DNA from 2 places in the Thauera butanivorans genome. Region 2 is predicted to be linked to the other one. Evidence: predicted binding sites of a transcription regulator. Region 2 holds the regulator's gene; the other holds the start of a gene.
The links. The regulator FNR, encoded in region 2, switches genes on or off when oxygen is low (the NO sensors DNR and NnrR bind a similar motif). The targets are predictions, from matches to a motif close to TTGANCTAGNTCAA.

Region 1 (4,560 bases), 850 kb from region 2:
GAGGCGGTCCAGTTCGTCCCTGCCGAACAGGCCGGCATGCCAGGTCGTTCGGCATTCGTGGTCGACGCTGCTGGCCAGCAGCAGCTCCAGCGAGCGCTGCGCGGCGCTTGCGCTGCCAGGCGTGGCGGTGATCGCATCGTAGTGTTCGGCCGGGCCCTTGATGTCCAGCCCCACCCAATCGAGCAGCGGCAGCAGCGCGGCGAGGCGGTCGGGATACATGCCTGCAGTGTGCAGCGCGGTCTCGAAGCCGAGTGCGCGGACTTCGCGCAAGGCCTGCGGCAGCGCCGCCTGCAGGGTCGGTTCGCCGCCGGAGAACACCACGCCGTCGAGCAGGCCGCGGCGGCGTTCGAGGAAGTCCAGCACTGCCTGCCATGGGCGCTCCGCTTCCGCCCCCGCCGGGATCAGCTGCGGATTGTGGCAGTAGCTGCAGCGCCACGGGCAGCCCTGGCAGAACACCACGGCGGCCAGCCGGCCGGGAAAGTCGATGGTGGTCAGCGGCACGAAGCCGCCGACGCGCAGGCTGGACATGGGGGAGCCTGCTTCAGCCACCGAGGCCGCAGCGATTCTCAGCGAAGAAGCGGCGCTCGGCGTGCTCGCCCTTCTTGCCGGTGTTGAAGCTGGCGACCGGGCGGTGGTAGCCCATCACGCGGGTCCACACTTCGCAGGGCTGGCGCTCTTCGTCGCTGAGGGTGACGGCGTCGGCGAGATGGCGGGTTTCGCTGGCGGTGTGCATGTTCATGGTGTGCTCCTTGTGGAAAAGTGGAATGTCAGGCGGCGAGCCGTGCCCGCTTGGCGGCGAGGCGCTCTTCGTCGCACTTCGGGCAGAAGGCGTGCTCGCCGGCCAGGTAGCCGTGCGCCGGGCAGATCGAGAAGGTCGGCGTCACGGTGATGTAAGGCAGGCGGAAGTTCTCCAGCGCGCGGCGCACCAGTCGCTTGCAGGCTTCGCCGCTGGACAGGCGCTCGCCCATGTAGAGGTGCAGCACGGTGCCGCCGGTGTATTTGCGCTGCAGCGCCTCCTGCCGGGCCAGGGCTTCGAAGGGGTCGTCGGTGAAGCCGGCGGGCAGTTGCGAGGAGTTGGTGTAGTACGGCTGCTCGGTGGTGCCGGCCTGCAGGATGTCCGGCCAGCGCTTGCGATCCTCGCGGGCGAAGCGGTAGGTGGTGCCCTCGGCCGGGGTGGCCTCCAGGTTGTACAGGTGGCCGGTTTCCTCCTGGAAGGCGGTGATGCGGGCGCGCACGTGATCGAGCAGGCGCACGGCGAAGGCGTGGCCCCGTTCGGTGGTGATGTCTTCGGCATCGTTGCTGAAGTTGCGGATCATCTCGTTGATGCCGTTCACCCCCAGCGTGGAGAAGTGGTTGCGCAGCGTGCCGAGGTAGCGTTTGGTGTAGGGGAACAGGCCCTGGTCGATGAGGCGCTGGATCAGCTTGCGCTTGATCTCCAGGCTGTCGCGGCCGATCTCCAGCAGGCGGTCGAGGCGGGAGAACAGGCCGGCCTCGTCGCCACGGTGCAGATAGCCCAGGCGCGCGCAATTCACCGTCACCACGCCCAGGCTGCCGGTCTGCTCGGCGCTGCCGAACAGGCCGTTGCCGCGCTTGAGCAGTTCGCGCAGGTCGAGCTGCAGGCGGCAGCACATGGAACGCACCATGTTGGGCTGGAGTTCGGAATTGACGAAGTTCTGGAAGTAGGGCAGCCCGTACTTGGCCGTCATGTCGAACAGCAGCGCGGCGTTGTCCGACTCCCACGGAAAGTCCGGAGTGATGTTGTAGGTCGGGATCGGGAAGGTGAACACCCTGCCCTTGGCGTCGCCGGCCGACATGACCTCGATGTAGGCGCGGTTGATCAGGTCCATCTCGGCCTGCAGCTCGCCGTAGGCGAAGGGCATTTCCTCGCCGGCGATGACGGGGATCTGCTCCTTCAGGTCGTCCGGGCAGGTCCAGTCGAAGGTGAGGTTGGTGAACGGCGTCTGCGTGCCCCAGCGCGAGGGCACGTTGAGGTTGTAGATGAGTTCCTGGATGTGCTGGCGCACCTCCTCGTAGCGCATGTTGTCCTTGCGCACGAAGGGCGCCATGTAGGTATCGAAGGACGAGAAGGCCTGCGCCCCCGCCCATTCGTTCTGCATGGTGCCGAGGAAGTTCACGATCTGCCCCACCGCGCTGGACATGTGCCTGGGCGGACCGGCCTCCACCTTGCCCGGCACGCCGTTCAGGCCCTCGTGCAGCAGGGTGCGCAGCGACCAGCCCGCGCAGTAGCCGGACAGCATGTCCAGGTCGTGGATGTGGAGGTCGCCCTCGCGGTGCGCGGCGCCGACCTCGGGCGGGTAGACGTGCGACAGCCAGTAGTTGGCGGTGACCTTGCCGGCGACGTTGAGGATCAGCCCGCCCAGCGAATAGCCCTGGTTGGCGTTGGCATTGACCCGCCAGTCGGCGCGGGTGAGATATTCATTGACCGAGCTTTCGACATCGACCTGCACCTTGCGCTCGCCGCGCAGCGCCGCGTGCCGTTCGCGGTAGACGATGTAGGCGCGCGCGGTGGCGGCGAGGCCGTCGGCGATCAGCGTTTCTTCGACCACGTCCTGGATCTGCTCGATGCCGACCGCCTGATTGCCGAAGCGGTGGGCGAGCACGCGCAGCACCCGCTCGGTGAGACGGGCCGCTTCGTCGTCGCCGTATTCGCCGCTGGCCCGGCCCGCACGGGATAGCGCGGAACGGATCTTGCCGGCATCGAAAGCAGTGCGACGGCCGTCGCGCTTGATCACCCTGCGTGCGCTGATCACGCTGGCGGGTTCGGGCGGATTCTGCATTTTCGTCCCCTTGATGCACTAAATGTAGTTGAATTTTTCACTCAAACAACTACATGTTGATTTGACATACATCAATAAGATCTCCATCCGAGCTTGCCGCCCGCGTTTGCACTAATGCCGGATGGATCGGCAGCAGGGCCGGAAGCTGCGCCGGCACGCCTATCCGCGCGCGGCTGCCGCCCTGTTCCCGCTGTGCTTGCGCCCTTCGTCCTCGAAGCGGTAGGAGGTCAGGAACTCGACATCGACGCCGGTTTCGAGCAGCTTGCCGGCTGGCGGAAATGCGCGCTGCACGCAGTCGGCGCGCGGGCAGACGCGGCAGCCGGGGCCGATCGGCACCACCTCGCGCTGCGCGTCGAGGTCCAGGCCGTCGGCATAGACCAGCTCCCGGGCATGGCTCAGTTCGCAGCCCAGGCCGATGGCGAAGGACTTGCGCGGCACCCGCCAGCCGCCGCCGCCGCGCCCGATGCTGCGGGCGATGCCGAAGAAGCGCGTACCGTCGGGCATCTCCGCCACCTGGGTGAGGATGCGCCCCGGCTGAGTGAAGGCATCGTGCACATGCCACAGCGGGCAGGCACCGCCGTGACGGGCGAAATGGAAAGCCGTCGCGCTCTGGCGCTTGGAGATGTTGCCGGCCTGGTCCACCCGCACCAGATAGAAGGGCACGCCACGGGCACCGCTTCGCTGAAGCGTCGACAGGCGATGGCAGACTGTTTCGAAGCCGACGTGGAAGCGCCGCTGCAAAGCCTCGATGTCGTAGCGCGAGCTGCGTGCCGCGGCGCGAAAATCACCATAGGGCAGCAGCAGCGCACCGGCAAAGTAATGTGCCAGCCCCTGCCGTGCCAGGGCGCTGGTCTGCGCATCGGAAAAACCGGCGGCGGCAATCTCCGCCTCGATGACATCACGGTGTGCGATCAGCGCCAGCTGGGTGGCGATCTGGAAGGCCTGCTGGGCGTCCGACAGATGCGTCGCCACTGCGAGGCGGCTGCGGCGCGCATCGAAACGCCGCAGCATGCCGTCGGCAGCGGTGTTGCCGAGCCCTTCGACCTCGATGCCATGCTCGTCATGCAGGATCCTGCGCAGGGCCGCGGCACGCTCGCCCGGCACCAATCCTCCCCTGCCCGCCCGCTCCTCGGCCAACGCATCCAGCGTATCGATGTAGTTGTCGCGCCGGTTGAAGAAATCACGCACCTCTTCGTGCGGCAACGGTGCGAGCAGCGTCGGCAGTTGATCGCCGTGCAAGCGATCGGCCAACTGCGCATATTCGTCCTGCAGACGCTGGTGGCGCTGGACCAGGCCGACGAAGGCGCTGGCCAGTTCGGGCACCTGCTCGACCATGCGCACCAGTTGCGCCTGGCCCACGCCCTCCCCGGCCAGCAGGCGATCGCGGAACACGTCCCTCAGTTCGCCCAGCAGGCGCCGGTCCTGCTCCTCCGAAAAATCGCTCACTTCGCAGTCGAAAGCCTCGACCAGTTTCAGCAGCACGGTGGCGCTCACCGGGCGCTGGTTGTTCTCCAGCTGGCAGACATAGCTCAGTGAAATACCCAGCCGGGCAGCCATCGCGGCCTGGTTCAAGCCTGCCTGCTCACGCAGGCGGCGCAGGCGGGCGCCAATGAACAGCTTGTGGTTCAAGACCTCGCCTCCTCGTTCACATGATTCGCAATTTCACGCTTTCCATTGCGAATTTATTTACATGATTTCTCTTTTACATCAATAGCTTATTGATGATTTCAAGGCATGTAAATACGATGCGGTCGAACACGGC
Region 2 (4,560 bases):
CCTTCGAAGCCGCTCCGGCAACACGAAAGCCGGGGCATCAGGTCAGGCAGACCACGCCCTCCCACAGCGCGCCGCCCAGCGTGGGCGCGTGGATCAGGCCGAACACGCCGAAGCCCAGCACCAGTAGGCCGGAGGCGAAACGCACCTTGGAATTGCGGGTGAAATCACGGAAACGCTTGAACAGCATGCCGGCCAGCAGCAGGTTGGGCAGCGTTCCGAGGCCGAAGGCGAGCATCAGCCCCGCACCGCGCACGCCGGAGCCGGTGACGAGCGCAGTCGCCAGGATGGAATAGGTCAGGCCACAGGGGATGAAACCCCACAGCAGGCCCAGCGGCAGCGCCTGCTTGACCGAGCGCGCCGGCAGGAAATGCCGTGTCGCGGGCTGGATGCGGCGCCACAGCACGTGGCCGGCACGCTCGACCGGCACCAGCAGGCGGGTGAAGCCGGTGAGATAGAGGCCGAGCGCGATCAGCATCAGGTTGGCGAGCACGTACAGGCCCATCTGCACCGGCAGCATGCCGTCGTACAGCATGCCGACCGAACCCAGCGCGCCCACCACGCCGCCCAGCGCGGTGTAGGTGGTGATGCGGCCTACGCTGTAGGCCAGGTGCAGCGGCCATTGCGGCCTGCGGCCGGGCAGCTGCACCTGGGCGGTGAGCGCGCCGACGATGCCGCCGCACATCGACACGCAGTGCGTGCCGCCGAGCAGGCCGATCAGGAAGACGGCGAAGTAGCCGGTTTCGGGCATGGTCGAAACAGGACCGGTAAGAGGGCCAGGGAGAAAAGCTGCCTATTCTACGCCCCCGGCACGCACGCTGCTGCGGCGCGGTGCCGCAGGCGGGCTCGCCCGTCAGGCAGAGCCCCCCCTGCCCGTCGCTCAGATCACGCGCGAGTAGCGCGCGCGTTCGCGGTCTGCACGCAGGTAGCGGTCGAACACCATGGCGATGCCGCGCACCAGCAGGCGGCCGGCTGGCTCGACGCTGATCCAGTCGCCGTCGATCCTGACCAGGCCGGCCTTCTGCATCTCCTGCAGATCGGCGAGCTCGCTGGCGAAATACTCGCGGAAATCGATCAGGTGGGCGATCTCGATCGACTGCATCGACAGCTCGAAGTGGCACATCAGCGCCTGGATGATCGAGCGCCGCAGCAGGTCGTCCGCGTTCAGCTCGATGCCGCGCAGCACCGGCAGTTCGTCGCGGTCGAGGGCATCGTAGTAGTCGTCGAGCGTCTTGACGTTCTGCGCATACACCGGGCCGATCTTGCCGATCGCCGACACGCCGAAGGCCAGCAGGTCGCATTCGGCCTGGGTCGAGTAGCCCTGGAAGTTGCGGTGCAGCCGGCCCTGGCGCTGGGCGACGGTCAGTTCGTCGTCGGGCTTGGCGAAGTGGTCCATGCCGATATAGACGTAGCCCGCTTCGGTCAGGCGGCGGATGCCGAGCTGCAGCAACTGCAGCTTGGTGTCGGCGGTGGGCATGTCGTCCTGCGAGATGCGGCGCTGCGGCTTGAACAGGCCCGGCAGGTGCGCATAGCTGTAGAGCGAGACGCGGTCGGGCGAGATCTCCAGCACCTGTTCGAGCGTGCGGTTGAAGCTGATGACGTTCTGCCTGGGCAGGCCGTAGATCAGGTCCATGCTCACCGACTTGAAGCCGTTGGCGCGCGCGGCATCGATGACGAGCTTGGTTTCCTCGAAGCTCTGGATGCGGTTGACTGCCCGCTGGACGTCTTCGGCGAAGTCCTGCACGCCGACGCTCATGCGGTTGAAGCCGAGTTCGGCCAGCAGCGCGACGGTGTCGAAATCCACCTTGCGCGGGTCGACCTCGATGGAATATTCGCCATTCGGCACCAGCGTGAAATGCTCGCGCACCGAAGCCATCAGCTGCCGCATTTCGTCGTGCGACAGGAAGGTGGGCGTGCCGCCGCCCAGGTGCAGTTGCGTCACCTGGTGGCCGCCCTCCAGACAGGCGGCCTGCATCTCGATCTCCTTGGCCAGGTATTTCAGGTACTTGGCCGAGCGCCCGTGATCCTTGGTGATGATCTTGTTGCAGGCGCAGTAGTAGCAGATCGTGTTACAGAACGGGATGTGGAAGTATAATGAGAGAGGTTTGCTGACGCCGCCGATGGCTCGCTTGGCAAGCCAATCCTTGAGGGCATCAGCGTTGAATGCCTCGACGAAGCGATCCGCAGTGGGATAGGACGTGTACCGCGGACCGTTGATGTCGAATCGGCGGATGAGCTGCGGATCGAAGATGAGTTCGTTCTGGTCGGTCATGATCTGAAGCTTGAGTGTGTGCCGAACAATGGCAGAACACCACAATATTTTGGTTGACGTGGATCAACGGGCAGGAACAGCCCGGGGTCGATGGACTGGTGAGGGCGCCCGGGACAGTGTCTGAAGGGAACGGAATTATCGTGCAGATGAGGGCAAGCGTGCCAGTGACCATGAACGGGTTGAAGACCGCCTGTTCGCAATGCAATCTCGTGGAGCTGTGTCTGCCCTTCGGCATGTCCGACAGCGAATTGCACCAGCTCGACGAACTGGTCGGCGGGCGCCGCAAGGTCAAGCGCCAGCAGAGCCTGTACCGTGCGGGCGATCCTTTCGAGGCAATCTACGCCATTCGCGCCGGCTCGTTCAAGACCGACGTGCTGCTCGAGGACGGCCGCGACCAGGTGACCGGCTTCCAGATGACGGGCGAAATCCTCGGCCTGGACGGCATCAGCACCGAAAGCCACAGCTGCAACGCGGTGGCGCTGGAAGACAGCGAAGTGTGCGTGATCCCCTACGCCAAGCTCGAGCAGCTGTCGCACGAGGTCGAAGGCCTGCAGCATCAGTTCCACAAGGTCATGAGCCGCGAGATCGTGCGCGACCACGGCGTGATGATGCTGCTCGGCTCGATGCGCGCCGAGGAGCGGCTGGCGGCCTTCCTGCTCAACATGTCGCAGCGCTTCACCGCACGCGGTTTCTCGGCGGCCGAATTCCACCTGCGCATGACGCGCGAGGAAATCGGCTCCTATCTCGGCCTCAAGCTCGAGACCGTGTCGCGCGCCTTTTCCCGCTTCCAGGAAGAAGGCCTGATCGCCGTGCAGCAGAAGCACATCCGCCTGCTCGACACGACCAGGCTGCGCAAGCTGGTCCAGCATCAGACGGCCGGCTGCGGGCGCTGAGAGCGCCTGCTTCCGGCCTGCCTTTGCCCCCTTCCCGTCTCGCTGCCTCGACCGTCCCGTCAGACGACGGCAGCCAGATAGCCCGCAGCGTTCTTGCTCAGCGCCACCGACACGATCCACGCATACACCGCGAGCGCGGCGGCAAACGCGAACAGCCGCTGCGAGCGCGTCTTGCCGCGCTTGAGGGCGACGGTGCCGAGCGCGACGTAGGCGACCAGCCCGATGACCTTGGCCGTCACCCAATCAGCCTGGAACGGATACTGCTGGATCATCACCGCCAGCACGATCGCCGTGATCAGCAGGACGCTATCGACGACGTGGGGCAGCACCCGCGCCGGCAGGCTCTTCAGCAAGGGGCTACCGCTGATCATCCAGTAGCCTCGCAGCAGGAAGCCCAGGATGCTGAGCGCCACGCAGGTGACGTGAAGATGCTTGATGGCGAAATACATGTTCTTCCTTTTTTCCAGGGGCAGCACGGCCGCCGCAGCCCCTGCCCTCAATTAGAATGGAGGCCGACAAACGAGACGGCTTCCCATCAGGAGCGCCCGCACATGGCCAGCACCCCACCAATAGACATCCCCGCGCTGCTCAAGCGCATTCCGCTTTTCAGCGAACTGTCCGCAGCCGACATCGAGCGCATCGCCCGCTACACCCGCGACCGCCACATCGCCCGCGGCGAAGTCCTGTTCCAGCGCGGCGACCAGCCGCATGGCTTTTACTTCGTCGTCTCGGGCCAGGTCAAGCTCGCCTTCTCCTCGCCGCAGGGCACGGAAAAGGTCGTCGAGATCATCGGCCCGATGCAGAGTTTCGGCGAAGCGGTGATGTTCATGAACAAGCCCTACCCGGTGTTCGCCGAGGCGCTGACGGAAACGGCGCTGATCCACGTCGGCCAGGCCGTGGTCAGCGAACTGATCGACCAGGACCCCTCCTTCGCCCACAAGCTGCTCGCCGGCATGTCGATCCGCCTGCACGGCCTGATCCAGGACGTCGAGACCTACTCGCTGCGCTCGAGCATCCAGCGCGTGATCGGCTATCTGCTGCAGGTCGCCGACAGCGACTCGCCCTGCGAGATCGACCTGCCCACCAGCAAGCAGGTGATCGCCTCGCGCCTGAACCTGACGCCCGAAACCCTGTCGCGAATCTTCCACGATCTCAGCGAGTCCGGCCTGATCAGCGTGCACGGCAAGCACATCACGCTGCACGATCCTGCCCGCCTGGCACGCCACCAGGTCTGAGCACGCGGCTCAGGACTCCAGCACGTAGCTTCCCGGTGCCGGGCACAACGCCGGGAAGCTGTCGTTCGCGACCGGCCGCGCCTCGACCTCCGGGCCGACGCGCGGCTTGAGCCAGCGCATCCAGTCCTCCCACCAGCTGCCCTGGTGCTGCTCGGCACGTTGG

Region 1: a site for FNR is predicted at 2,860-2,873, ahead of ACNQFN_RS12340 (ribonucleoside triphosphate reductase). Genes of this name have one in related genera too.

The regions. Positions count from the first base shown of each region.
Region 1 covers NZ_CP183038.1:2,522,900-2,527,459, reverse strand. The annotation lists gene ACNQFN_RS12350 (anaerobic ribonucleoside-triphosphate reductase activating protein) at 1-528, opposite strand, end outside; gene nrdD (anaerobic ribonucleoside-triphosphate reductase) at 542-739, opposite strand; gene ACNQFN_RS12340 (ribonucleoside triphosphate reductase) at 768-2,798, opposite strand; gene ACNQFN_RS12335 (helix-turn-helix domain-containing protein) at 2,958-4,427, opposite strand.
Region 2 covers NZ_CP183038.1:3,368,073-3,372,632, forward strand. The annotation lists gene ACNQFN_RS16315 (sulfite exporter TauE/SafE family protein) at 38-748, opposite strand; gene hemN (oxygen-independent coproporphyrinogen III oxidase) at 878-2,269, opposite strand; gene fnr (fumarate/nitrate reduction transcriptional regulator Fnr) at 2,416-3,162, shown strand; gene ACNQFN_RS16330 (SirB2 family protein) at 3,222-3,611, opposite strand; gene ACNQFN_RS16335 (Crp/Fnr family transcriptional regulator) at 3,714-4,397, shown strand; gene ACNQFN_RS16340 (PHA/PHB synthase family protein) at 4,407-4,560, opposite strand, start outside.